Regions from separate parts of the Jeotgalibacillus aurantiacus genome, predicted to be linked through region 2. Evidence: predicted binding sites of a transcription regulator. Region 2 holds the regulator's gene; the other holds the start of a gene.
The links. The regulator NrdR, encoded in region 2, represses ribonucleotide reductase genes. The targets are predictions, from matches to a motif close to AACACNATATATNGTGTT.
Positions count from the first base shown of each region.

Region 1: H7968_RS05155 (vitamin B12-dependent ribonucleotide reductase) is a predicted target of NrdR. The motif match lies at 9,211-9,228, and genes of this name have one in related genera.

Region 1 is NZ_JACNMS010000002.1:76,099-91,039, reverse strand. Features, by position in the region: gene H7968_RS05200 (stage III sporulation protein AB) at 1-325, opposite strand, end outside; gene H7968_RS05195 (stage III sporulation protein AA) at 322-1,230, opposite strand; gene efp (elongation factor P) at 1,400-1,957, opposite strand; gene H7968_RS05185 (M24 family metallopeptidase) at 1,979-3,037, opposite strand; gene aroQ (type II 3-dehydroquinate dehydratase) at 3,024-3,482, opposite strand; gene H7968_RS05175 (YqhR family membrane protein) at 3,520-3,978, opposite strand; gene H7968_RS05170 (DUF1385 domain-containing protein) at 4,208-5,155, shown strand; gene H7968_RS05165 (SA1362 family protein) at 5,256-5,642, shown strand; gene H7968_RS05160 (patatin-like phospholipase family protein) at 5,634-6,509, opposite strand; gene H7968_RS05155 (vitamin B12-dependent ribonucleotide reductase) at 6,594-9,137, opposite strand; gene H7968_RS05150 (lipoate--protein ligase family protein) at 9,790-10,626, opposite strand; gene H7968_RS05145 (rhodanese-like domain-containing protein) at 10,757-11,137, shown strand; gene gcvPB (aminomethyl-transferring glycine dehydrogenase subunit GcvPB) at 11,406-12,881, opposite strand; gene gcvPA (aminomethyl-transferring glycine dehydrogenase subunit GcvPA) at 12,874-14,217, opposite strand; gene gcvT (glycine cleavage system aminomethyltransferase GcvT) at 14,238-14,941, opposite strand, start outside.
Region 2 is NZ_JACNMS010000004.1:142,164-157,104, forward strand. Features, by position in the region: gene hflK (FtsH protease activity modulator HflK) at 1-968, shown strand, start outside; gene hflC (protease modulator HflC) at 958-1,917, shown strand; gene polA (DNA polymerase I) at 2,022-4,649, shown strand; gene mutM (bifunctional DNA-formamidopyrimidine glycosylase/DNA-(apurinic or apyrimidinic site) lyase) at 4,670-5,542, shown strand; gene coaE (dephospho-CoA kinase) at 5,556-6,158, shown strand; gene H7968_RS13560 (glyceraldehyde-3-phosphate dehydrogenase) at 6,354-7,391, shown strand; gene speD (adenosylmethionine decarboxylase) at 7,985-8,365, shown strand; gene H7968_RS13570 (cytosolic protein) at 8,900-9,283, shown strand; gene nrdR (transcriptional regulator NrdR) at 9,354-9,815, shown strand; gene H7968_RS13580 (replication initiation and membrane attachment family protein) at 9,873-11,249, shown strand; gene dnaI (primosomal protein DnaI) at 11,249-12,187, shown strand; T-box leader at 12,253-12,480, shown strand; gene thrS (threonine--tRNA ligase) at 12,558-14,489, shown strand; gene H7968_RS13595 (YusW family protein) at 14,542-14,941, opposite strand, start outside.

The sequences.
Region 1 (14,941 bases), on a different contig from region 2:
TTACATCCTCAGCATCCAGGCAGGAAAATTCACCGGTTTGCACAACCGTATCCTTCCATATTTCAGGAAGCGGCTTATCCTCCTGTCCCATGTTTGCTTTCAGCGCTCTAAAAAAAGGAACGAGCAGAGAATCTGACTGTTGCTGGTAGCGGATGATTTCCATCATGGACGTTTGTCTGCCGGAGACTTCTCCAAGCATCCAGTGGCACGCTCTCACAATATCAAGTAAAACGAGCCTCCTCTTTCTTAAAATGGAAGCCCTTCGCATACCTTCAAGTGTAAAACTGACCACAATACAGCCTGCACCTATGGCAAACATCATCATTTTTCAACCTCTTCAATCGCTTCACCCTGAAACTCAAGGAGATAATGATCACACGTACAGCGCAGTGTGAAATGGACAGTCTTTTCTAATAGTTCCCGGAATCCGTTTTTTTTCAATAGATCATCATAGCTGCTGGCGTGTGCCGTCATAAAAAGAATGACACCTGAAGCGACTGCTTCCTTGATCGAACCGAGATCCTCAAGACTTCCGATCTCATCCACGATCATGACGTCAGGACTCATGCTCCTGACCATCCATTGAATGCCAAGTGTTTTCGGACACTTATCGAGCACATCCAGACTCAGCCCAAACGTCAGCTGCGGAACCCCCTGCCAGGAGGCGGCAATTTCTGACCGTTCATCTACAACACATACCGTCCTCAGAGGAATGTCAGTTATTGTCTCAGATCCCCCTGAAAGAATCCGGGCTGAATCCCTCAAAAAGGTCGTCTTCCCACTTCCCGGCATCCCGTAAATAAGTAGATGCGGCAACCTATCAGGTTCTCTTGTACAGAGAAGCTTTAGAACCTGTTCTGCACATCCGATTTTTTCATGGGCAATCCGGATCGCAAAGGATGTGACATAACGGAATGCCTGAACCTGATCTGTTTTTGACGCCACTTCACCTGAAAGGCCGACCCGATGCCCTCCTTTCAGCGTAATAAATCCGGATGTGATGTCTTTTGTATGGGAGTATAGGGAATAGCTCGTCAGCCTGTCCATTAAATAAAAGCAGTCATCCTCTGTCACTTCATAATGAATTTCCTTTCTCTGATTCAGCCCGATCAGTTCAATATGACGGTTCATACGGATCCTGATTTCATGCCAGCCGGTAAGCGATTCACCCGCAGCGGGCAATATGTATTCCTGCAGATTTCTGGTGAAAAGCGAGTAGATCATATGCATGTGCTGATACTCCTTTTTTGAGACACTTACTTTTACGTTCATTCTATGGTGAGCAGCGGTAATTATGACGAAGAGCTTTTTGCCCTCAACCATCCTCATGACTGTTTACACACAAAAAAGTCCGGCATCTACGCTTGCAGCGTAAATACCGGACTTTTTTCAAATGCTTTTATTTTCTTGAAACGTATGAAGAATCAGTCGTGTTGATGACCAGAACGTCACCTTCGTTAATAAAGAAAGGTACGTTTACTGTGAGACCCGTTTCCACTGTAGCCGGCTTCGAACCGCCACTTGTTGTATCACCTTTAATGCCAGGCTCAGTTTCAACTACTTTCAGTTCAACTGTGTTTGGCAGTTCAACCCCAAGTGTTTCAGCCTGATACATCATGATCTGTACTTCCATGTTTTCCTGAAGAAACTTCAGTTCGTATTCGATCTGTGCAGCAGGAAGTTCAATCTGCTCATAAGACTCGTTATCCATAAATACGTGCATATCTCCATTGGCATAAAGATACTGCATGCGGCGGTTATCAATTTGTGCTTTCGCCACTTTTTCACCTGCACGGAATGTTTTTTCCTGCACAGCACCTGTACGAAGATTACGCAGCTTTGAACGGACAAAAGCCGCTCCTTTACCAGGCTTCACGTGCTGGAAATCCATTACACGCCAGATTCCGCCATCTACCTCAATAGTTAAACCTGTACGAAAATCGTTTACTGAAATCATATTTGTTCCTCCTGTATCAAATTATAAAATAAGCAATTCTTTTGTTGAATGAGTGAGTGTTTCATTGCCATCAGCCGTCAGCACCGTATCATCCTCAATACGTACACCGCCGATTCCAGGCAGATAAATACCCGGCTCCACTGTCACAACCATATTTTCTTCAAGGACGATATCAGAACGGAATGACAGTCCTGGTCCTTCATGAACCTCAAGACCAATCCCGTGCCCGAGGGAATGTCCAAAATAATCCCCATATCCTTTTGAAGCAATGTAATCACGGGCAAGTGCATCCGCTTCTTTTCCGGTCATCCCAGGACGGATCCCATCCATTGCCTTCAGCTGTGCATCCAGCGTGACCTGGTAAATTTCCTTCAGCTTGGCATCCGGCTCACCAACGGCCAGTGTACGGGTCATGTCTGATACATACCCCTTGTGCAGCGCACCATAATCAAGCGTGACAAAATCACCCTTTTCAATGATCTTATCGCTTGCAACACCGTGCGGAAGAGCAGAACGGTGTCCTGATGCAACAATAATATCAAAAGACGATGATACTGCACCGGCTTTGCGCATGAAGAACTCCAGCTCATTTGACACCTCAATCTCGCTCTTTCCAGGCTGAATAAAGTCGAGAATATGCTTAAACGCCGCGTCTGCTATGTCCGCAGCTTCCTTTAATATCTTAATCTCAGAATCTGTCTTAATCAAGCGGATTTTTTCAATGACACCTGACAGCGGAACAAGTTCTGCATCAATTGATTTTTCGTAGCTTCTGTAAGTGCTCAGAACGAGGTGATCTGATTCAATCCCAAGCTTTTTAATACCAAGCCGTTTACACTGGGAGGCGATTTCTTCTGTGATCGGACCTTTATGTGTAATGACCGTGAATCCCTGCGCCTGTTCCTCCGCCTGTTCTGTGTAGCGGAAATCAGTAATAAAAACGGCTTCATCAGCTGAAATCAGAACGGCACCTGCTGAACCGGTGAAATTCGTTAAATATCTTCTGTTATATGTACTCGTGATCAGCATTCCATCTGCCTTACCTGCAAGCTCTTTACGAAGTTTTTCAAGCTTCATCATTTCCAACTCCCTTAATCATCTGTTTTAAAGCGTAGAATCCGAGTTCATAACCGTACACGCCAAACCCCGCAATCTGCCCTTTTGCTTCAGCCGCAATAACGGACTGATGCCTGAATGATTCCCTGGCATGAATATTTGATATATGTATTTCTATAACGGGTAAAGAAACTGCTGCTACAGCATCACGAAGGGCATAACTCGTATGCGTATAAGCTGCCGGGTTAAACAAAACCCCTGCATATGAATCATCCTCTGCCTGATGCAGTGCATCAATCAAATCGCCTTCATGGTTTGACTGGACCGCATGAAAATCAAAGCCATATTTCTCAGCGAGCGCGCCGATTCTTTTTTCCACAGATTCGAGCGTATCAGCGCCGTAAATATCCGGCTCCCTTTTTCCGAGGCGATTCAGATTCGGTCCATTTAAAAGCAGGATTTTTTGCATACACTGTCCCCCCACAAATTCACTCCACGCTATTGTATCACAAAGCACCTGAAGTCTCACTATCCTGCTCATATGGTTCGTGATAGGCTATGGAGTAACCTGTAAAAGCACCGTGAAGAATAAACAGCGACGTCATGGAGATGACAGTATGGGCCTCCAGCTTAAGTGGATTCATGGCCGCGTCTGCCAGCCACCCTCCAGCAAAGATCAGCAAAAGCAGGATCAGATTCACAATCACCCCGGGGATAATAGATTCCCCCGTTTTTATGAATGATTTATATAAAAACGCCCACACGATAGAGATGAGACAAACAATAAATAATAGTTGGAGCTGATTAAGCCAATTCTTTTCCCAGTCCGGAAAAACAGAAAGCAGCCATTCGTTTTCTATAAAATGAAAAAAGGTATAAAACCGGTTCATTAAATAAAAAAGGACGCCTGCTGTTAGTCCCGTCCAAAAAGTAAGCATATTAAAACTCATAGTAGGAAACTTCATTTTGATTACCTCCGTTACATGGTTAATTTTTATTGGAATGGTAAAGAATAAGTTCTGGATATAAAATATAAATAAAAGTCGCGCCTGTGCACGATCACTTTCAAGAAGTATTCCCAAAAATGAAATTATTTATTGCAGATAACCTCATACGGCTAGTAGAAAGGCTAATTTTTTAGTAAACTGGAGTTACCTTATATAAAGGAATGTTTTGGATAGGCTGGTGTAATAGATGGCAAACAATCAAAAGCCTGCATATGGCGGGCAGGCTGTGATGGAAGGCGTAATGTTCGGGGGTAAACGCCATACGGTCACTGCAATCAGACGGAAAGATCAATCAATAGAATATTTTCATCTGCCGCGCAAGCAAAAGCCGGCGTTTCAAAAAATGAAAAAGATCCCTTTTCTTCGGGGAATCATTGCACTCATTGAGGCAAGTGCCAATGGAACGCAGCACCTTAATTTCTCAAGTGAACGCTTTGATGTGATGCCTGAGGACGACGAAAAGGTTCAAGAGGAACAAAAAGCATCAAAACTCGAAATGATATTTGGCATTGCTGCGATCGGTGTATTATCCTTCCTTTTCGGGAAGTTTGTCTTTACACTGATTCCCGTTTTTCTTGCCGATGCGTTCAGCTTTATCCTTCCGGGTAAATTCGAGCAGATTTTACTTGAGACCACGTTTAAAATCGTGCTGCTGCTTGCATACATTTATTTCATCTCACTGACCCCATTAATTAAGCGGGTGTTTCAGTATCACGGTGCGGAACATAAGGTCATTAATGCCTACGAAAACAATCTTCCGTTAACCGTGGAAAATGTTCAATCACAGTCAAGACTTCATTACCGCTGTGGTTCAAGTTTTATTCTATTTACGGTTATTGTCGGGATGTTTGTGTATCTTTTAGTGCCGGTTGACCCGCTTTATGTGCGTGTATTAAACCGTATTGCACTGATTCCGGTTGTTCTTGGCATTTCATTTGAAGTACTTCAGCTGACAAACAAAGTTCGGTCAGTACCTGTTCTCAAATACCTCGGTTATCCGGGCCTGTGGCTTCAACTACTGACAACGAAGGAACCAAAAGATGATCAGGTGGAAGTAGCCATTGCTTCATTTAATAAAATGCTTGAAGTGGAAGAAGCGGCTGAGTCAGGTTTAAAAAAGGCTGCACTTGTCTAAACTATTAAAAAAGGCTCGTGGGGGACGGAGCCCCTGTTCCTTTTAAAAAAGCCGGCGTGCATTGCCGGCTTCGCATGACGAGCTGTAGGAGGTGGCTGTAATGAGTGGAAGAATGATTTTCGCTTCAGTCGTTGTGATTTTAGGAGTAATTGGTCTGATCAGTATTCTCGTAACAGATCCGGGAAGACTGTTAAGCATGATTTTGACGTATGCGGCGATTGCCCTCGTCATTTATGTCATTTACCGTATATGGATGAGCAGAAGAACAGACCGCCGGGAGCAGCAGGCATTTAAAAAAGCAGCAAAACAGTCGAAGAAGAGATACCAGACTCCGGCCCCTCCTACCCGAATGAAAACGGCGGCAAAGAAAACACAGGCAAGAAAAACGACACCTGCCAAAAGAGCTTCAGCAGCCCGGATCGGTGCACCAAAGCTCACAGTCATAGAAGGAAAAAAAGGAAAGAAGAAAAAAAGAATGTCACTTTAAGCCTTCTTTCTCTATAAATTCTATTGTTTTTGCACGCCCTGATCGGATCAGGGCGTGCATTTTTTCCGGTTTCAACTGAAAGCCCGCTGTTGGAATTGGAGGCGTTTTGACAACAACCCATCTGAGTCTCGGGTTTTTCTTAATGAATCTCTGATCATGCGCTTCCTTCATTGTATGAAAAAGTGCCTCGTATAACTCCACTACATTATCAATTTTTCGTGTAGACCCTACTTCTTCAGCTGTCAGCTGAAACCCGAAGAGCGGCACCTGCTGTTCCTTTTCATCAAATAAAAACACCGGAAAATTACTGAGCACCCCACCGTCTACAATATAATGAACCTCTTTACCTGATTTAAGCTTAACCGGTTCATAAAAAAACGGCAGTGAAGCGCTCATTCTGACGGCTTCAGCTATCGTTAAATGCCTCTTATCATTTGTATAACGCTTTATGTCATCTGGTAAAACGAGCATTTCACCATCTGTCAGATCAGAAGCAATCATTCGCAGCTTTTCATAGGGTAAGTCCTCAAAATATCTGATTCCTTTCTCAAACAGCTTCCGGTCCATCCATTCTTTAATGCCGTCCCCGGAATACAGTCCTTTCTTCCAGTAAAGTAACAGCCACCTTAAAATCGTTGGAGTCCGGTTCATCTTTTGTTCAGCACGGGCAAACATCGACAGCTCCGGAAGCATTTTGATCAGATCCTCTGAGCTGTATCCTGCACTGACGAGCGCTCCGATCACTGCGCCGGCACTGGTACCCGCCACTTTCCTGATGGTAATCCTGTATTCCTCCAAAGCCTGCAAAACACCAATAAACGCCAGTGCTTTCACACCGCCTCCTGAAAAAACGACATCTGCCTGCACACCCTCACCCCTTTTGGTTTATGATATGCGGACGACAAAAAAGAAGAAGGCCGCATTGGACCTTCTTCTTTTTTAAACATTTATTTATAATCCACACTTCAACTGTGCGTTACAGTTTGTGCATGTGTTACAGCCGCCGATTTCTTTCACTGTTCCTTTTCGGCAGACCGGGCACGTGTTTCCGATCTCAGAGCCGATTGTTACATTTGTCGAGCGCAGATCCTGAATCGTATCTACGAGTACAACGTTTTGCTTTCTCTTTGGCTCGTCCTGCTTGTTTTCTTCTGCTTTCAACGTCAGTACCTGGCTGTCCCGGCTGCCGTCAACATAAACCGTTCCACCTTTTGCTCCACCGCGGTACAGACGCTCATACACGCTTTCCACCTGTTCAACAGAGTAACCTTTTGGTGCGTTTACTGTTTTTGAAATAGAGCTGTCAATCCAGCGCTGGATGACACACTGTGTATCTGCGTGTGCTTCAGGTGAAAGCTCCATCGCTGTCACAAAAAATGACGGCAGGTTTTCTTCTGATGCACCAGGGTTCAGCTCCAGATATTCTTTGACGATGTCCGCTTTCACCTCGATGAATTTACCAAGACGTCCACTGCGGTAATAAGTAAATGAGAAGTATGGCTCAAGGCCTGTAGATACGCCCACCATTGTACCCGTACTTCCCGTTGGAGCGACAGTCAGCAGGTGAGAGTTCCGGATACCGTGTTCCACGATCGCACTTCTCACATCTTCAGGCATCTTTTTCATATAACCTGTTTCAGTAAAGGCCTGGCGCAGCGCACTTGTTTCTTCTTCTGTTTCACCAGCAAGGAATGGGAACGATCCTCTTTCTTTTGCAAGCTCTACTGATGTCTTGTAGGCCGTAACGGCAATTGTCTCAAAAATCTCATCAACGAGTTTGTTGCCTTCTGCTGTACCGTATTCTTTTTCACAGTAAATAAGCAGATCTGCCATCCCCATCACACCAAGTCCGACACGTCTCTCACCAAGTGCCTGCTTTTTGTTGTCTTCAAGGAAATACGGTGTCGCATCAATGACGTTATCCTGCATGCGAACACCAACTTCAACCGTTTGCTTCAGACGTTTGAAATCAACCGTTTTATTCTTCTTATCCGCGAATTCTGCCAGGTTTACGGCTGCCAGATTACATACAGAGTATGGAGCCAGCGGCTGTTCACCACATGGATTTGTCGCTACAACCTGCTGACCGTATGCTTTTGCATTCGTCATGTCATTGGCATTATCAATAAAGAAAATACCAGGTTCCGCTGAGTACGTTGCACAAATATTGATCAGGTTCCAAAGCTCTTTCGCTTTAATTGTACGGTATGTTCTTACCGCATTACCCTGCTCCTGCCAGCGTCTCACATCACCGACTTCATGCCAGTTTTCATTGTAGTTTTTCATCTGCTCGGCCGTGTAATTTTCTACATCCGGGAATCTTAATGCATAGTCTCCGTCTTCTTCCACTGCTTTCATAAAGTCGTCCGTCAGACAGACTGAAATATTGGCACCTGTAAGAAATTCAGAGTTATGAACAGCATAAGTTCCGCCTTCAGCAAGCTTTTCTTTCGCATCATCAATAATGGACTGATTAAAGCCGCCGAAGCCTTCGATGTTTTCATAATTGGCAATGCTTTGATACATGGCGGCTTCCTGCTCTGTTAAAGGCGTAAACTTAAGTTTTTCCTGTGCGATCTTTTTGATAAAATCATCCTGAGTTGTTTCAAGAAGGAAACGCAGAATTCTCGGATTTTGCATCTTGGAGATAATAAATTCAATGATGTCAGGATGCCAGTCCGAGAGCATAATCATTTGTGCCCCTCTGCGTGATCCTCCCTGTTCAACCAGGTGCGTCAGCTTCGCAATATCATCCAGCCATGAAACAGAACCCGAAGATTTGCCGTTTACGCCTTTTGCCAGTGTATTGCGCGGGCGCAGTGTCGAACCGTTTGTCCCGACACCACCGCCGCGGCTCATGATTTCCATGACCTGCTTACGGTGATCTGAAATCCCTTCTCTTGAATCCTGAATGAAAGGCATTACGTAACAGTTGAAAAATGTAACGTCTGTCTCCGCTCCCGCTCCATAAAGCACGCGGCCCGCAGGTACAAAACGCATATTGGAAAGCTCTTCGTAAAACTTTTTTGTCCACTGTTCACGAAGCTCAGGTGTTTTTTCAACTGCTGCGAGACCCGTTGCATTACGCAGCGCAATCTGTTCGTAATAAACTTCAAGCGGTTTTTCAATGACATCAAGAGATCTGACAACAACACCTGACTCCATCTCTTTCGGTGTATCAAGGGAATTTCTGAATTCTTCTTCAATCAGCACATGTGCCTCACGCCTGTTCCAGTCAATACTCTGAATAAAACCAAGTCCACGAGCAGGAAATTTCGGGTCTTCACGGATCGTCAGAACAACAAAGTCCCCTTCTCTCAGTGTCTTCTTTTCAGTATCTTTAAATGAATAGCGGTCAAGCATGACCAGTCTCGACACACCTTTATGTGTTTTCGACATCTGATCTGTAATTTCGTGTACCTGAGGGAACTGTTTAATATCCCGGTTCAATGCCTCTTTGTTGAGTTTAGGTACTGAAGTAGATAATTGTGCCATTTGTGTCTCCCCTTCATGATTAAATATTAACTATTTGTAGTTTACTCTTCCATTACCCGAATTTCAATTATAAAACACAACATATTGTGTTTTTATTTTTCACCTAAATACTATATATAGTTTTTTCGGTCAAGCAAAAGATTTTGTCAAATGCTCAATTATAAGAAAAATGAACAAAACACGAGAAAACGCAGTGTTTTTTATAACATTTCCCCAATTTTCGACCAAATCGGAGCTTGAGTTTCAAACAGCATTTCTTCCTTAATCTAGAAATCAACAGCCACCTGCATTTCTCTTAAAGGAACCTATGCTATCATTTAAACAAAAAGAAAAAAATGAGCTTTTTAGCTCATTTTTTAAGGTATTGTTTGACAGAACCGTGCCAGGACATTCCTCCGCTTTCCTTTGTCTAGCTTCGGCAATTAGCCCTCGAGGTCATAAGTCAAAGATGAACGAGGGCGAAGATCAGCCCTCTTTTCATCTTCGCCTTATGCTTGTCGGGGCTGGACGAGTCGCCTCCGCTTTTCCAAGGCCGCGCGGTGAGCCAGCTAGCGCTCTGCGCTAGGCTATCTCACCTGTCGCTTCTCTGCCGCAGGAGTCTCCGGAATGTCCTGGCACTATATAGATGATTCTCATTTTTTAAAAAACAATATTATCTTTGATAGTTCCAGTCATCACTTAAATATTTCTTCTCCATAATGGACTCTACTACACGCAACTGTTCGTCTGACAGGGTGTAGGGAACGAGTTCAATATTCAGACCCTTTTCAAATCCTTTATGGAAGGCTGCTTTCGCCTCTTCAAAAGTGACCGGAACCTTTCTTAGTTCATTGATCGCCACCGCTTTATCTGAAAACGCCCGCATCATCCGTTCTTTTACCCGTTCACTTGGATAGTTGAACAGGCTGAACAGCTGCTCTGTGTCAAGGTCGAGCAAAATGGAACCGTGCTGCAGGATCACACCTTTTTGTCTTGTCTGGGCACTCCCAGCCACTTTTCGTCCTTCCACAACCAGCTCATACCAGCTCGGCGCATCAAAGCATACAGCGCTTCTTGGATCTTTAAGCTGTGCTTTTTCCTTTTCTGAATCCGGAATTGCGAAGTAGGCATCAAGCCCAAGTTCACGGAAACCGTTCAGAATGCCTTCAGAGATGACACGATATGCTTCCGTTACAGTATGCGGCATGTCGGGATGCTCTTCAGATACAATCACGCTGTAGGTCAGCTCTTTATCATGAAGCACTCCCCTGCCACCGGTCGGTCTTCTGACAAATCCAAGACCCTGTTTTTTTACTTCATCCAGGTTAATTTCTTTTTCTGCTTTTTGAAAATAACCGATCGACAATGAGGGAGGGTTCCAGCCGTAAAAACGGATAACAGGCGGGATTTCCCCCTTGCTGTGCCATTCCAATAGCGCTTCATCCATCGCCATATTAAAGGCGGGACCGCAAAATCCTGAATCAATAAAGTACCACTTTTCTTTTTCCAACATGATCACCTAACCGTCTATTCAAATATTATTTTCATGTATCCTGATGTTTCTTATATTTTTCTTTGAACTATTAACCTCTGACCCCTATAATAAAGAATAGTGCTGAAAATAGAAAGGGGTTAAAAAGTTGGAGTCACTTTATGTACTAATCGCTGTCCTTGCTGCGATCATTCTTTATTCAGTCTTCACCTATTTCCGTCAGAAAAAGATTTTAAAGACGCTGACAGAAGAGGAATTCAAGAACGGTTACCGCAAAGCACAGCTGATTGATGTCAGAGAACAGCGTGAATATGATGGCGGTCATATCCTTGGCGCCAGAAACATTCCACTGTCTCAGCTAAAAATGCGCCTCGGCGAAATCCGCGCAGACAAGCCCGTTTATCTTTACTGTCAAAACGGCATGAGAAGCGGACGCGCTGCCCAGCTGCTTCACAAAAAAGGTGTAAAAGACCTTTACCAGCTACAAGGCGGATTTAAAAAATGGACAGGTAAAATTAAACGCAAATAAAATAATTTGTTTCGATTAATCATAACCATCCCACAAAAAGTCAAAAGCCTCCGTTACAAAAGAGGCTTTTGACTTTTTTTAATTGACCGCTTTGTATGTATTAAACACATTTCTATAGACTGAGTACTTCAAGTGAATGGGAGATCCCCGGGTCAGGTGAAACCGGCTGAAGCGCAGGCTTGTTCACCGCCCTGCCGTAAGCGGAGGCTCGTTCCGTGACAACTTTCAATTCAAAAAACCCCCTGAAAAAATTCAGGGAGTTTTCCTTTTATACTTCAACTGCTTCTTTTTTAGTATAGCGGAGAATCGGCTGTCTTGCTGCTCTTGTTTCGTCCAGTCTGCTGATCACAGTTGTGTGAGGAGCCTCCTGTACGATTTCCGGATTCTCTTCTGCTTCTTTCGCAATCTGGATCATAGCATCAATAAATGAATCCAGCGTTTCTTTTGATTCCGTTTCAGTCGGCTCAATCATAATACATTCCTCAACATTCAGCGGGAAGTAAATGGTTGGCGGGTGGAAGCCGAAATCAAGGAGTCGTTTAGCGATATCAAGCGTTCTGACACCAAGCTTTTTCTGTCGCTTACCGCTTAATACAAATTCGTGTTTACAATGACGGTCAAATGGCAGATCGTAATGTTCAGCCAGTCTTCTCATCATGTAGTTGGCATTGAGAACAGCATATTCACTGACTGCTTTCAGACCATCCGGCCCCATTGTGCGGATATACGTATAGGCACGAACGTTGATGCCGAAGTTTCCGTAATACGGCTTAACACGTCCGATTGACTGAGGACGGTTATAATCAAATGTTAAAACGCCACCCTTCTTCACTAATACCGGCTTAGGAAGATACGGAATCAGATCCTTTTTCACGCCGACAGGACCCGATCCCGGACCGCCGCCTCCGTGAGGACCTGTAAATGTTTTATGAAGGTTAAGATGCACAACGTCAAAGCCCATGTCACCAGGACGTGCTTTTGATAACACGGCATTTAGGTTAGCTCCGTCATAATAAAGCTTGCCGCCTGCTTCGTGAATGATCGCAGCCATTTCAAGAATATTTTCCTCAAACAACCCGAGCGTGTTAGGGTTTGTAAGCATAAGTGCTGCCGTATCGTCCCCAACGACGCGCTTCAGGTCATCCAGGTCTACAAGTCCCTGCTCATTGGACTTAACGGTAATCGTTTCAAAACCTGCCACTGTTGCGGATGCAGGGTTCGTACCGTGTGCTGAATCAGGAACAATGACCTTCGTCCGGTTAAAATCACCGTTTGCCTCATGATAAGCGCGGATCATCATCAGACCCGTCCACTCACCGTGGGCACCTGCTGCAGGCTGTAGCGTCACTTCATCCATTCCTGTGATTTCCACAAGATGCTCCTGAAGGTCGTACATAAGCTCCATCGCACCCTGGACCGTACTTTCATCCTGAAGCGGATGGATATGGGCGAAACCGTCATAACGCGCAACCGCTTCATTAATTTTCGGGTTGTACTTCATCGTACAGGAACCGAGTGGATAAAAGCCGGAGTCCACACCGTGGTTTCTGTTTGAAAGCGCTGTGTAGTGTCTCATAATATCAAGCTCGGATACTTCCGGCAGTTCTGGTGCTTCTTTTCTTAAAAATCCTTCCGGTACAAGCTCAGACAGATCCGTTTCCGGTACATCAAGTTCAGGCAGACTATACCCTGTGCGTCCTTCTTTTGACAGTTCAAAAATGAGTGACTGATCTTTGTTATGCATATTGCTTCAGCTCCTCTGCAAGTAGGTCAATTTCTTCTTTTGTCCGCTGCTCTGTCACAGCAATCAGCATCTGGTTTTTACGGCTGTCATAATCACGGCCAAGGTCATATCCACCTAAAACCATTTTTCCAAACAGCGACTGATTCACTTCTTTTACAGGACGGCTTAACTCAACGACGAATTCATTAAAGGTAAAGCCCTGGTCCACGATCGTGACACCCGCTTCCTGAAGTCGTTTCTTAGCATAATGAGCCTTCTGGAAATTCTGATTCGCAATCTCCTGAATCCCCTGTTTTCCAAGTGCGGTCATCGTGACGGATGATGCCAGTGCATTTAGCGCCTGGTTGGAACAGATATTGGAAGTCGCTTTATCACGACGGATATGCTGTTCGCGTGCCTGAAGCGTCAACACATATCCTCTCTGTCCATTCTCATCCTGCGTTTCACCGACAAGACGGCCGGGCACTTTTCGCATCAGCTTTTTCGTTACGGCAAAATAACCGCAGTGCGGGCCGCCGAATGCCTGAGGAAGTCCAAACGGCTGTGCATCCCCAACAACGATATCGGCGTTAAACTGTCCAGGAGGTGTCAGGGCGCCAAGCGAAATCGGATTCGAGGATACTACAAACATCGCTTTTGAAGCGTGCGTAATTTTCTCGATTTCATCAAGACGTTCGATCTGTCCGAAGAAGTTAGGATACTGAACCATAACAGCCGCAATCTCATCTGTTACAAGCTCTTTCAGGGCGTCAAGATCTGTTACGCCATTAGATTCCGGCACCGTTACGACTTCGATGTGCTGACCCGCTGCATACGTTTCCAGAACGGCACGTGATTCAGGGTGAACGGCTTCAGAGACAAGCACTTTCTTTCTGCGTGTCTGACCCGCTGACAGCATCGCTGCTTCTGCGAATGATGTCCCTCCGTCATACATGGATGAGTTGGCTACATCCATTCCCGTCAGCTCACAGATCATCGTCTGAAATTCGAAAATGGCCTGCAGCTCTCCCTGGGAAATTTCAGGCTGGTAAGGGGTATAAGCTGTGTAAAATTCAGATCTTGAAATGACGTGATCCATAATCGTCGGAGAATAATGGTCGTAAACCCCTGCTCCGAGGAATGACGTGTATTTCTTCGTATCCGCGTTTTTAGCAGCCAGCTGAGCGAGCTCTTTTGTTAAGGCAGATTCCGCTTTAGCAGGTTTAATATTTAACTCCCCGTCAAAGCGTACCTTTTCGGGAATATCGGAGAACAACTCCTCAATGGTTGATACACCAATGGCTGAAAGCATTTCCTGCTTATCTGATTCTGTCATCGGTAAATAACGATGTGTCATAGTAATGATTCCTCCTGCTTTTATGATTTACGTTTATAAAATGGGGATTTTACGACTTTCGCTTTCACATGTTTGGACCTGATTTCAACTGTAAGTTCCTGATCCATTGACGCGAATTCTTTTTCAATCAATACGTATCCAACATTTTTACCAAGTGTCGGGGACTGTGTACCGGTCGTAACAAAACCTACTTCCTTTTCACCTACAAATACGTTATAACCGAAACGTGGAATACCACGATCAATCATTTCGATGCCAACAAGCTTCCTTGGTGCACCGTTTTCCTTCTGATCCTTCAGCACTTCCTGTCCGATAAATGGTGTTTCCTTATTTGTTTTAACGGCAAAGCCGATTCCTGCTTCAATCGGAGAAATCGATTGTGAAAGCTCCTGCCCGTAAAGAGCAAGCTTCGCTTCAAAACGCAGTGTATCACGCGCACCAAGACCGCATGGCTCCAGCCCTGACTCTTTACCCTTTTCCAGCAGCAGCCTCCATAGTCCAGGGGTATCTTCAGCACGGCAATAAAGTTCAAAGCCGTCCTCACCTGTATAGCCGGTTCTCGATACGAGCACGGAATAGTCTCCGATTTTCACATCTCTTTTAAAACGGAAGAATGTAATACCCGCGAGGTCCTCTTCTGTCAGCTGTTGAAGAATGGATTGTGCAAGTGGTCCCTGCAAAGCAAGCTGACCCGTTTGCTCTGAAATATTTTCAAGAGTAACCC
Region 2 (14,941 bases):
GCATAAGACGAATTATGGCTGGGATCGGGATTGTGTTTGGTTCTGTCATCCTTCTTATTATATTGTTTACATCCTGGTACACCGTTGATGAATCCGAGCAGGCACTCGTTTTAACATTTGGTGAAGCCAATGAAACCATCACCGAATCAGGCTTGAAGTTCAAGCTGCCATGGCCTATTCAGCAGGTGGAGGTGTTATCAAAGGAAACCTTCAGTCTGCAGTTTGGTTATGAACAGGAAGGCGGGGAAATTCAATCATTTCCTGAAGAAACCGTGATGATTACAGGTGATGAAAACATTGTATTAACGGATCTTGTTGTTCAGTGGAAAATTACTGAACCTCGTGACTACCTGTTCAATGCGGAGGACCCGCGCGAGGTTTTATACGATGCAACGTCCGCATCCATCCGGAGTATTATTGGAAGTTCTACTATAGATGATGCTTTGACATCAGGGAAAGCGGAAATTGAAGCAGAGGTTCGGGAACTGCTGGCATCATTGATGGAGAAGTATGAGGTAGGGATTTCCGTTCAGGCAGTCCAGCTGCAGGACGTGGAACTGCCAAACCAGGAAGTGCGTCAGGCATTTACCGCTGTAACGGATGCACGTGAAACGATGATCACGAAAGAAAATGAGGCTGAAAAATATAGAAATCAGAAAGTAAACGAGGCGCAGGGGGAAAAGGATGCCATTGAATCCCGGGCCCAGGGTGAAAGAGCAGCCCGGATCGAACAGGCGCGAGGAGACGTTGCGATCTTTAACGAAATCTTTGCCGAGTATCAGAACAATCAGGAGATCACCCGTCAGCGTCTGATTTTGGAGACGCTTGAAGAAGTACTCCCGGGAACAAAGCTTTACATCATGAATGATAATGGAGATACGCTGAAATACCTTCCACTGCAGCCTGACAGTCAGCAGCCGGTTCCGCCACCTGCTGAAGAGAGTGAGGGTTCGTCAAATGGACAATAATGATCAGAATAAAGTATTTGATTTTAATAAAAAGCCAAAACAGACTAAGAAAAATATTGATATTGACTGGAAGAAATACCGTAAAGCAGGGATCATATCATTTCTTCTCATCTTCCTTCTGATCATTGCCCTTTTGAATGTGTTTATCGTAAAAGAAGGAGAATACCGGGTGATTCGTCAGTTTGGAGAGGTTGTTAATATTATAGAAGAGCCGGGATTACACGCGAAGATTCCGTTTGTACAGTCCGTCACGACACTCCCTAAATATCAGATGACCTATGATGTATCTGAAGCGGAAATTAACACGATGGATAAAAAGCGTATTATTATTGATAATTACGCTGTCTGGCGTATTACAGAGCCAATTAATATGATCTCGAATGCGGGTACCATGGTCAATGCAGAATCCCGCATGGAAGAATATATTTATTCAGTTGTCCGGTCTGAGCTTGGACGATTGAATTATGATGAGATTATAAATGATGAAAACTCTTCCAGAGGAAGCCTGAATGACCGTGTAACAGAGCGGGTCAATGAACTGCTTGAACAGGAGCAGTTCGGGATTGAAGTTGTTGACGTCCGGATGAAACAGACGAATCTTCCAGAGGCGAATGAGGAGTCCGTTTATACAAGAATGATTTCTGAGCGTCAGTCAACAGCTCAGGAATACTTATCAATGGGTGATGCGAACAAAAACCGGATCGAAGCGAATACGGATCGTGAAGTCAGGGAGCTGCTGGCAAAAGCAAACGCGGAAGCTGATGTGATCCGTGCGGAAGGTGAAGCAGAGGCGGCCAGAATCTACAATGAAGCCTTCTCAAAAGATCCTGAGTTTTATGAGCTGTTTAGAACACTCGAGTCGTATAAAACAACGGTGAATGATGAAACGATGATTATTTTACCTTCAGACTCACCGTACGCTTCCCTCCTGCAGGGAATAACTGAATAAAAGTGTGCAGGTGCCGCTGTTTTCCCTTTCATTTTGGAAATGCTAAAATGAAGGAAGGACAGCGGCTTTTTGCTGTAATTGAACCGGAAAAGGAGTGGATCAGCGTGTCAAAAAAGTTGATGCTGATTGATGGGAACAGTATTGCATACCGTGCTTTCTTTGCTTTACCGTTACTCAATAATGATAAAGGAATACATACGAATGCCATTTACGGCTTCACAACCATGCTAATGAAATTGCTTGACGAGGAAAAACCGACTCACTTAATGGTGGCTTTTGATGCCGGTAAAACAACCTTCCGGCATAAAACCTTCTCAGAATATAAAGGAGGACGTCAGAAAACACCACCTGAATTATCTGAGCAGTTTCCTTTTATCCGAGATCTGCTCGATGCCCACAGCATCGAATATTATGAGCTTGATCAATACGAAGCGGATGATATTATCGGAACGCTGTCCGCGCAGGCTGAAAAAGAAGGCTTTGAGACAGTGATTGTATCAGGAGATAAAGACTTAACGCAGCTCTCGTCTGATAAAGTCAGAGTGGATATTACGAAAAAAGGAATTACCGATCTGGAGAAATATACGCCTGCACATATTGAAGAAAAGTACGGGCTGAAACCGGATCAGATCATTGACATGAAGGGGCTTATGGGTGACGCTTCCGATAACATTCCAGGCGTTCCCGGGGTCGGTGAAAAAACAGCGATTAAGCTTCTAAAGCAATTTGGCACGCTTGAAAAAGTGTATGAATCGATCGATGAGGTAAGCGGGGCGAAGCTGAAGGAAAAGCTCTCAGATAATGAGCAGCATGCAGTCATGAGTAAAAAACTTGCGACGATCACAAGAACGGCTCCTGTCACAGTAAAGCTTGATCAGCTCGGAAAAAAAGAAGCAGATTCTGCAAAGCTGATTAAGCTTTATAAGGAGCTTGGCTTTAATTCGCTGCTCGAAAAGCTCGACGGTCCTGCAGAAGAAAAGGTGGAGCTGAAGGAGATTCAGTGGGAAACGATTACTGACTTTGAAAAAAACAGTATTCCGGATCATGCGGAGTTATATGTGGAATTGTTCGGAGAAAATTATCATACGGCACAAATTCTCGGGATCTCTGTTCATTTCAACGGGAAAACGTTTTTTATTTCTCCTGAGGACGCTGCTGAGTCCACTTATTTTAAAGAGTGGGTTGAAAATGATGCGGTGAAAAAGTCTGTTTATGATGCGAAGCAGTCGATCGTAGCATTCGGACGTTTAGGGATGCAGCTGAAAGGGATTGATTTCGATCTGCTCATTGCTTCCTATGTTATTGATGCTTCTGAAGCGGCGGATGATTTTGCCTCCATCGCGAAACGTCATGGTGCCGATGCTGTTCCAACGGATGAATCCGTCTATGGAAAAGGAGCTAAAAAAGCAGTACCCGACGATGAGACGCTTCAGCAGCATGTTGCGAGAAAAGCGGCTGCGATTGGGAACATTAAAGAAACATGTATTGAATCCTTAAAGAAAAACGAGCGGTACAGCCTTTTTGAAGAGCTTGAATTGCCTCTTGCCACGGTTCTGGCTTCGATGGAACAAAAAGGGGTGAAAGTCGACATTGAACGGCTGAAAGAGATGGGTGTTGAACTGAAAGAAAAGCTTGAGGAAATTGAGCAGAACATTTACCGCATTGCGGGTGAGGAATTTAATATCAATTCCCCAAAACAGCTTGGCGTCATTCTGTATGAAAAAATGGGGCTTCCTGCACTTAAGAAAACGAAAACAGGATACTCAACCTCTGCGGATGTGCTCGAAAAACTCAAGCCTGAACATGAAGTGATCGAACATATTCTGCATTTCAGACAGCTTGGTAAGCTGCAATCAACTTATATTGAGGGCTTGCTGAAGGTCATCCATGAAGATTCAAATAAAATTCATACACGCTATAATCAGGTGCTGACCCAGACTGGACGACTGAGTTCAACGGACCCTAACCTGCAGAACATTCCAATCCGTCTTGAGGAAGGGCGTAAAATCCGTCAGGCTTTTGTGCCATCAAAAGAAGGATGGGTCATGTTCGCGGCGGATTATTCCCAGATCGAGTTGCGTGTGCTTGCCCATATTTCAGACGATGAAGGGCTGAAGGAGGCGTTCCATGAGGGATTGGACATTCATACTAAGACGGCTATGGATGTATTTGGTGTGGCAAAAGAGGAAGTCACGTCCGATATGCGCCGTCATGCGAAAGCCGTTAACTTTGGTATCGTCTATGGCATCAGTGATTACGGCCTTTCGCAAAGCCTGGATATTCCGAGGAAAGAGGCAGCGGAATTTATTAAACGTTACCTTGAAAGCTATCCGAAAGTAAAAGAATACATGGACGATATTATTCATGAAGCGAAACAAAAAGGGTATGTGGAAACGCTGCTGCATCGCAGAAGATATATCCCGGAGATCACAAGCCGTAATTTTAACGTGAGAGGTTTTGCAGAGCGGACTGCGATGAACACTCCGATTCAGGGAACCGCCGCAGACATTATCAAAAAGGCCATGATTGAAATGGATGAAACGCTGAATCGTGAAAACCTGAAAGCCCGAATGCTGCTCCAGGTACACGATGAACTGATTTTTGAATGTCCGAAGGATGAAGTGAAAAAGCTTGAAAAACTCGTACCAGAAGTGATGGAAGCGGCTGTTGAGTTATCCGTTCCGCTGAAGGTGGATTATTCATACGGCGACACCTGGTACGATGCTAAATAAAGTGGAAGGAGCGGGTAAGGATGCCGGAACTTCCCGAAGTAGAACATGTAAAAAGGGGCCTCACACCTAAAATTGCGGGATTGACAATTGTTGAAACTGTGTTTTCCCAAACGGTCATCAATGCCCACGAATCAGGGAGAAAAGCGGTTATTAAAGGAGAAGGTCTTGACTATTTCAGAAGCTCAGTTATGAATGCCGAGATTGAAACAGTAGACAGGAGAAGCAAATATTTATTGTTCAGGCTGAAAAAAGATGACCGTACTGAATGGATTTTGTCCCATTTAGGCATGACCGGGGCTTGGTTTGTCGTGAATGATGTAGAAGAAATTGGGGAGCTCAGATTCCGGAATCATGTGCACGTCATTTTTACCCTTTCCAATGAGCAGCTGCTCGTGTACTCGGATATCCGAAGATTCGGTGAGATGAGGCATCTTAAAGATCAGTCTGATCACCCGCCTCTCCTTGCCATCGGTCCGGAGCCTTTTGATGCCGATGCTGAGAGCCGGTTTTTAGAAGCGCTGGAATGGACGAGATTCAGCCAAAAGCCGATCAAAGAATCGATTATGCATCATTCAGTCATTGCAGGCTGCGGCAATATTTACGCAACCGAAGCACTGTTCAGGGCGAGGGTGAATCCGAAAAGAAAGACGGAGCGCTTAAGTCTTCAGAAGAAAAAAGAGCTGTTCGGCCATATTGTGGACGTGTTGAAAGAAGGCATTGAAGCGGGTGGCAGCAGTATTTCTGACTACCGTAATGTCAATGGTGAAGCAGGCGGGATGCAGGAAAGACTGCAAATGTACGCAAAATCAGCGTGTCCATTATGCGGATACGAAGTGAAAAAAGCCGTGATCGGTGGCCGTACGTCTCACTACTGTCCGAAATGCCAGCGTTAACAGAAAGGATTTGTTGCACATGATCATTGGACTGACCGGAAGTATCGCTACCGGTAAAAGTACGGTAGCGAACGAATTGATAAATAGAGGGTTTACCGTCATTGATGCGGATCAATCAGCAAAAAAAGTGGTGGAACCGGGACAGGAAGCAAACCTGAAAATCAGGGAAGTGTTCGGTGACGACTTTTTCCTTGAAAACGGTGAACTGGATCGTGTCAAAATGGGGAACGAAATTTTTCGCAACCCGGATCAGCGTCAAAAGCTTAATGAAATTGTTCACCCTGCTGTCAGGCAGGACATGCTCAGACAAAAGGATGAAGCACTTGCTTCAGGTAAGACCACGATCTTTTTAGACATTCCACTGCTGTTTGAGAGTAAGCTGCAATGGATGGTTGAGAAAATCCTTGTTGTGTATGCAGAAGCGGCTGTGCAAAAAAAGCGTCTGATGGATCGCAACGGATACTCAGAGCAGGAAGCACTGGACCGGATTCAGTCACAGATTCCAGCTGAAGAGAAAAAACAGCTGGCTGATGCTTTTCTCGACAACAGCGGTGACCTGGCTGATACGATCGGACAGCTGGATGAAGTGATTAAACAGTGGGATCTGAAACCATAATATTGAGGTTTGAAAAATACTTACATTTAAAAGCCGGAGCCGACTCTTTTTGAGCGGCACCGGCTTTTTATGTTGCAAAACATAAGATTGGCAAAATCGTGAAAAATACCAATTAGGTCTTTGCAAACGCTTTTAATATGTTATACTATTTTTAGTTATTTTGATTATAAGTATAACATTATTAGGGGGATCCTCATGAAAAAAACGAACATTGCCATTAATGGATTTGGCCGCATTGGCCGAATGGTGTTTAGAAAAGCGATTATGGAGGACAATTTGAATCTTGTAGCCATCAATGCAAGCTACCCTCCGGAAACACTTGCGCACCTCATTAAATATGATTCCACTCATGGAGCGTTTGCGGCTGAAGTGTCCGCTGACGAGGATTCATTAACTGTAAACGGAAAGAAAATTCTGCTTGTAAATGACCGTAACCCGGAGAATCTTCCGTGGGCACGTCTTCAAATTGATATTGTGATTGAGGCTACAGGGAAATTTAATGCACGTGATAAAGCAGCTCTTCATTTAAACGCTGGCGCTAAGAAAGTTGTATTAACAGCACCTGGTAAACAGGAAGATGTCATGATTGTGATGGGCGTTAACGAAGACGCACTTGATGTTCACCAGCACGATGTCATCTCAAATGCTTCCTGCACGACAAATTGTCTTGCTCCGGTAGCAAAAATTCTTGATGAAGAATTCGGTATTGAAAACGGTCTTATGACGACTGTGCATGCCTATACGAACGACCAGAAAAACATTGATAATCCGCATAAGGATCTGCGCCGTGCACGTTCATGCGGACAGTCTATTATCCCGACTTCAACAGGTGCAGCGAAAGCGTTAGGAAAAGTTTTGCCGAACCTTCAGGGTAAACTGCACGGAATGGCGCTGCGCGTTCCAACACCAAACGTATCGCTCGTTGATCTTGTTGTAGATGTAAAACGGGAAGTGACAGTGGATGAAGTGAACGCAGCTTTTAAACGCGCTGCTGAAAATGAACTGAATGGGATTGTTGCATTTACAGCAGAACCGCTCGTATCGATTGATTTCAACACAAATCCAAACTCCGCGATCATCGACGGTCTGTCCACAATGGTCATGGGGGCTACAAAAGTTAAAGTACTTGCATGGTACGATAACGAATGGGGCTACTCATGCAGAGTCGTTGACCTCGTTCAGCACCTCGCTCACCAGATGGATCAGTCACATAGAGAAGTAACGGCTTCATAAGATGAAAACTCCTGCCATGGCGGCAGGAGTTTTTTATATGGCAGAGTCTTTTTTCCTGTAATAGCTGGTGCGAGTGAAACGAATGGTTCAAATTTTTGTTATCAGCAGAACTGGCGTCTCTATCGACAGTAATCTGAGGTCTATCGACGATTCGAAGCCTTCTATCAACATTTACATCCCTGCTAACGACAAAACCAATCCACTGCGGAGGACTATCAACAATATAAAGCGTGCGATCAACAACCATTGTCCTCCTTACGACAGTGCGGATCGTGCTATCGACATTTACAGATTTCATTTTAAAGAAATCTCGCAAGTCCGGGTGATATCATCAGCTCCTTTCTCGCGCGTGGAAGCGTTCTAACATTGTCATTGACAATCCTAAAAATAACCTTTTACATATCTCTATTTCAAAACAAGTTATTGCAAAACCTTTCAAAAAAACGTATACTGTTTTTCGTGATCTTATTTCGGTTCCACACAACATAACTTTCTGCTTAAAGGGTTAGGACCTCATCGGACTAACTTTCCCCCGTGGCAGTCAGTGTCTGACCAACCGGATGAGTTCAAATTTTGTTAAGGGGGAACGATCAATGGAAACTATGGGTCGTCATGTAATTGCAGAATTATGGGGCTGTGACTTTGAAAAGTTAAACAGCATGGAGTTAATCGAACAGACATTTGTCGATGCTGCTCTGAAATCAGGAGCAGAAGTCAGAGAAGTGGCATTTCACAAATTTGCACCGCAGGGAGTAAGTGGCGTTGTGATTATTTCTGAATCACACCTTACAATTCACAGCTTCCCGGAGCATGGTTACGCGAGTATTGACGTATACACATGCGGGGACCTGGATCCGACAATCGCAGCAGATTATATCGCTGAAGCGCTTGGTGCACAAACACGTGAGACTGTTGAAGTGCCAAGAGGCATGGGTCCTGTTAAAGTTGGTAAACCTGCTATTAGTGCCGTTTAATAGAATATTGACCGTTCAGGAGGATGCCTTTGTGCATCCTCTTTTTATATACTTATTAAATGGTGAAATCGGGCTGGACTCACCTGTCGCTTTCCGCCAAAGGAGTCTTCTGATGAGTCCAGCCTTCTTTGAGAAGCAATTCATTTTCTTAGGGTTAGTGATAGGAGAAGTATAAAAAGCCGGGCAGGGCCGCAGCCTACGCTTTCCGTGGCCGGGCGGTGAACCCCTTGTGCTTCGCACAATGGTTTCACCTGTCCCTTTCCGCCACAGGAGTCTCCGGCTGCGGCCCTGCCCTCTTTGAAACGTATTACATTTTCTTAAGGCAGTTAGTAATAGAAAAATACAAGGCCGACTCTTGTGGGATCTTCAAATCTTATGATGTTAAGGAAAGGTAAGGGAAACAAAACGGATAAGCAATGATTTTTAAACCGTACATATAATTTGAAACGTCTTTTGTGGCGTTTTGACGTGTGTTTTTATTTATTCGACAAAAACTGATAGAATGGATATACAGAGTTTAGAGGAGGAATGACGTTGGCAGGTTTAAAAGGGATGTTTAAGCGCTTCAGCTCAGAGTGTGAGACGCATGATTCGCACGCTGATAAAGAGCTTGAAACGCGTTATTACAAAGCTTCGTTTGATAAGGTGTATGATCAGGTTAAAAAGTATTTTTCTGGTGAAGGGTATGATATCTCATCGGAATCGAAGGATCATGGGGAGATTATGATCAATCGGACAAAAAAGCCTTCGATGTTTATTATTGCGACGGTTGTGAGTACAAGACCGATTCATACGGCGCTTGACTTAAAGATTTCCACGGACCAGACGATTGTTGGCGGTGCGTATCCGAAGCTGAAAGAGGAAGTGCTCGCCTGTTATCAGGCTATGTCAAGGGAGCTGCGGGAGTCAGATCGTTAAAGGCTACCTTGTGATTTCTCTCCTTTTTGGCTATCATAGTAAGAAATAGACCCAATTTGGAGCTGGTGAAATGAAATGTCCTTCGTGCCATGAAAATAATACGAGAGTAATTGACTCCCGTCAGATTGATGAAGGCAGATCAATCCGCAGAAGAAGAGAGTGCGAATCGTGTCACTACCGTTTTACGACGTTTGAAAAAGTGGAGGAAGTTCCGCTGATTGTTGTGAAGAGAGATGGCATACGTGAAGAATTCAGCCGTGATAAAATTCTCAGAGGTCTGATTAAAGCGTGTGAAAAGAGACCGGTTCCATTTGAAAACCTGGAGAAGATTTCAGGAGATATTGAACGGGAGCTGCGCAATCAGGGTATTTCAGAGATCCCGTCTGTTGATATCGGCGAGATGGTCATGGACCGGCTGTCAAAGGTTGATGAGGTCGCCTATGTCCGGTTTGCATCTGTCTACAGACAGTTTAAGGACATCAACGTATTTATTGAGGAATTAAAAGAACTGATGAATAAAGAACGTACATAAGAGAGTGAGAGGTCTTCCTCTTCTCTTTTTTTGTCTGAATGGAAAGGGTCTGAGTGTATGACGAACAGATGGAAAGAGATACAGCCTTCAGATGAATATAAAATCCAGCTGAATGGTCAGCTTAACCATCATGACAGGGAAATACTGACTTTTTTATATCAGCCGCTCGTAGGACCGGATGCAGTCAGTCTTTACAATCTCCTGTGGATGGAGGTAGACAAAAATCAGCTTGAGAGTGCCGGCTACAGTCATGGATCCCTCATGTCAATGCTGTCATTTTCCATTGATGAGGTGTTTCAGGCGAGGATGCGTCTGGAGGGAATGGGACTCTTAAAGACTTACCGTCATGGATCGGCTGATAAGAAATCCTATCTTTATCAACTTCAGCCTCCACTGAGTGCACGCTTGTTTTTTGAGGACCCGATGCTGAGTGTTTTTCTATATAAACAAATTGGCAGTGCTCAGTTTCAAAGGTTGAAAAAGGTTTTTTCCGTCCCTTTTGAAAGCCTTGAAAATTACACCGATATTACCCGGAGCTTTCAGGATGTATTTGAGTCGGACATGAAGCTGTCCCCTGTAAAATCGGAGACACCTGAGAAAAACACAACCGTTCTTTATCGGGCTGAAAATGAAGGAGTCCCTGCCGATTTTCAGGGATTTGATTTTCAGCTGCTGCTTGCGGGTTTATCAGAGGCATTGGTGCCCCGGAAAGCACTTACTTATGAGGTAAAGCAAATGGTCGTAAAGCTTTCCGTCCTTTACGGCTTAACTGAAACAGATATGAAAAATCCGATTTTATCGGCGCTGAATGAAGAGGATCAGATTGATGTACACGAATTAAGGAAGGCATGCCGTGATGTTTTCCAGCTCAGAAATAAAGGGACGCTGCCATCAATCAAAGCAAAAGCACAGGAAAGCACTGCGCAGGAGCCTGTCACGGAAATGAACACAGAAGACAGTCTTCTGCATTATCTTAAGACAGCATCTCCTGTAAAGGTATTATCGGACGCCTCAAAAGGTGTCGATCCGACGAGATCCGAGCTTGAACTGATTGAGACCCTTCTTTATGAGAAAAAGCTGCCTCAGGAAGTGGTGAATGTCCTTCTTCAGTTCGTCCTGTTGAGAACGAATATGAAGCTGACAAAAGGCTTCGCTGAACAAATCGCCAATCACTGGGTAAGGTCGGGTATTCAGACCGCAGAAGAAGCGATGGAGGAAGCGAAAAAAGAATATAAAAGCTATATGACCTGGAAAAAATCAGGCGGGCAGCAGCCATCTAAAAAAGGAAAGACGATCCGGAAGGAAAAGCTGCCGGACTGGTTTACTTCCAAGAGCGATTCAGAAGAAGATGAGGCCGATCCGGAATTCTTAAAAGAGCGGGAACGGTATTTAAAAGAGCGTAAAATGAAAAAACGCATGGCAGGTGATGAATAATGGATCCAATTAACCGGACGATCAGGCGTCTGTCAGGTTCCGATCAGTTCCAGCAGAGATATGAAATGATGAAAAAAGAGATTGCCTCCAATCCGGAGGTTCAGCATTTTCTTCAGCAAAACCGGGATAACCTGTCCAGGAATGCTGTGGATCAGGGAATGATTAAGCTTTACGAGTACATGAACCGTTCTGTAAAGTGTGCGGACTGTCCAAGCCTCGGAGAATGTAAAAATACGATGCAGGGATATGAGCCGAAGCTGATCATCCAGAATGGTTTTATTGACCTACAGTATGCGCCATGTCCAAGACAGCTCGCAGCCCGTGAGCAGAAGGAAACGGAAAAGCTGATCCAAAGCATGTATGTTCCAAAGGATGTTCTGAAGGCAACTTTTGATCAGGTGGATGTGGACAGCCCATCCCGGATGAAGGCGTTGCAAATGGCTGAGGACCTTGTGAAAAGATTGACAGAGGACCCTGAACATTATAAAGGCCTGTATCTTTACGGGCAGTTCGGTGTAGGAAAAAGCTATCTGCTTGGTGCCATTGCCAACGAACTGAAGAACCAGAACAAAGCAAGCTTTATTTTATATTTCCCGGAGTTTCTGAAGGAAATGAAACAGTCATTAGGAGATCAATCGTTTGCAGGGAAAGTGGATGCCGTAAAAAAAGCATCTATTCTTATGCTTGATGATATCGGGGCGGAATCAATCTCAAGCTGGGCGCGCGATGAAGTGCTCGGGACGATTCTGCAGTACCGAATGGCAGAGGGGCTTCCGACTTTCTTCAGCTCCAATTTCGATTATGAAGGGCTTGAGCATCACCTGACATTCTCACAGCGTGGAGAGGAAGAACCGGTAAAGGCAGCGAGAATCATGGAAAGAATTAAATTTCTCTCTATACCTGTTGAAATGAAGGGCAAAAATAAACGCCATTCTTAAAAAACCCTCTTGCTTTTGGAAAAGGACTGCTCTAAAATGTCCTTATACATTTGAATTAGATATTTTTAAAGGCACTGATGGGGACATGAATCATTTTGGCTGATTTTCAGAGAGAGAGGACACGGCTGCAAGCCTCTCATGACGCGGAATGACTTTACCACCCTTGAGCCGTACGAGTGAACCTTTCAGTAATTTGTACCGGATGCAGCCCGTTAGCTGAACCAGAGATTCTGAATGCAGTCTGTTCAGAAAAAAGGGTGGAACCGCGGGTTTGATAAAACTCCGTCCCTTTCCAGGGATGGGGTTTTTTTATATGCATAAAAAAGCATGAAGGCGAGAGTCCATGCAAAATCAAAAAGGAGTGTTAATGATGGAAGAAAACATGCTGATTACATTTCCAGATGGCAATAGCCGGGAGTATCCGAAAGGAACATCTGTTGAGAAAATTGCTTCATCCATTTCTTCAGGACTGAAGAAAAAAGCGGTTGCAGGTAAAGTGAACGGTGAGCTGATCGATCTTCGCACACCGATCGAAGCGGATGCGACAGTCGCAATCTTAACGCCTGATGATGAAGAGTCTCTTGAAGTTATGCGTCACAGCGCTGCTCACCTGATGGCACAGGCTGTTAAACGTCTTTACCCGGATGCGAAGCTTGGTGTCGGTCCTGTGATTGAAGGTGGCTTCTACTACGATATTGATACTGAGTCATCTATTTCAACAGAGGATCTTCCGCGTATTGAAAAAGAAATGAAAAAAATCGTTGGGGATAACATTGATGTGGAGCGTGAGGTTGTCAGCCGCTCGGAAGCGGTTCGCCGTTTCGAAGAGATCAATGATCCTTACAAGCTGGAGCTGATTGAAGCGATTCCGGCTGATGAAGACGTGACAATTTATAAGCAAAGTGAATTTTTTGACCTTTGCCGCGGTATCCACGTTCCTTCAACAAAACATATTAAGGAATTTAAGCTGTTAAGCGTGGCCGGTGCCTACTGGAGAGGAAACAGCGATAATAAAATGCTTCAGCGTATTTACGGAACAGCTTTCTTTAAGAAAGAAGATCTTGATCACCACCTTCAGATGCTTGAAGAAGCGAAGCAGCGTGACCACCGTAAAATCGGAAAGGAGCTTGACCTGTTCACGAGCTCTCAGCTTGTTGGTCAAGGTCTGCCGATCTGGCTGCCAAAGGGTGCGACAATCCGCCGTACAATTGAACGCTACATCGTAGATAAAGAAATTTCACTTGGCTATGACCATGTGTATACGCCTGCATTAGGCAGTGCTGAGCTGTATAAAACAAGCGGTCACTGGGACCACTACGAAGAAGGCATGTTCCCCCCAATGGAGATGGATAATGAAACACTTGTCCTCCGTCCGATGAACTGCCCGCACCATATGATGGTGTACAAACAGGACATTCACAGCTATCGTGAGCTGCCGATCCGTATTGCAGAGCTTGGTCTGATGCACCGTTATGAAATGTCAGGTGCACTTTCAGGACTTCAGCGTGTGCGTGCCATGACATTAAATGATGCTCATATTTTCGCGCGTCCTGATCAGATCAAGGAAGAGTTCCAGCGCGTTGTGCGTCTGATCGAAGAAGTATATAAAGACTTTGGATTAAATGAATATAAATTCCGTCTTTCTTACCGTGACCCGGAGGATACAGAGAAGTATTTTGATGACGATGAGATGTGGGAAAAGGCTCAGGCGATGCTGAAAGAAGCTATGGACGATATGGGCCATGACTACTTTGAAGCAGAGGGTGAAGCGGCTTTCTACGGACCGAAGCTTGATGTTCAGGTGAAAACAGCGATCGGTAAGGAAGAAACGCTTTCAACTGTTCAACTTGACTTCCTTCTGCCTGAGCGCTTTGATCTGAATTATATCGGTGAAGATGGCAAGCAGCACCGTCCGGTTGTTATTCACCGCGGAGTTGTTTCTACAATGGAACGATTTGTTGCCTTCCTGATTGAAGAACATAAGGGAGCACTACCTGTGTGGCTGTCTCCTGTTCAGGTTCAGGTCATTCCTGTTTCACCATCGATCCATCTTGACTACGCGAAAAAGGTGCAGGAAGAGCTGCAGCTTGCAGGCGCACGTGTGGAGCTTGACAGCCGTGATGAAAAAATGGGTTATAAGATCCGTGAAGCTCAGATGAAGAAGATCCCTTATATGCTTGTTGTGGGAGATAAAGAAGCGGAAAATAATGAAGTGAATGTCCGTAAATATGGAGAACAGGATTCTGAAACGGTTTCGTTAGAGGCGTTTGCAGAAGTTCTTAAAAAGGACATCAGGAAATAATAAAGGTTTGACACATAAAACCCGGCACCTTAATCAGGCAGCCGGGTTTCTCTTATGCTTCACGTTCATAATCTTTTTCTGTTCCGTCTTCGAATTTAATTTCAACATCGATAGACTGGAAGCCTTCTTCAATTTCGAACCCCTCAATAACAGCATTGATCACTTCTTCATCGGGTGTATCCACTGTAAATTCGAAGCTGCTTAAAACAGGCTGCATCTCTTGAAATGCGTCATCTCCTGAGAGCATCATCATATTTTGTTCATCTTCAAAAGAAGCTTTAATCGTTTCTCCTTCTGCATCGTAAGTCGTTTCAAAATCATTATCATTTCCTTCATAATCGACATCAATGTCAAACTCTAAATAAGGTATGTCAGTGTTATCCTGTGAAGATCCGCTGTCAGACTGTTGACCTGATTGTTCTTCTTCGGGGGCAGGGTTATTGACTGTTTCA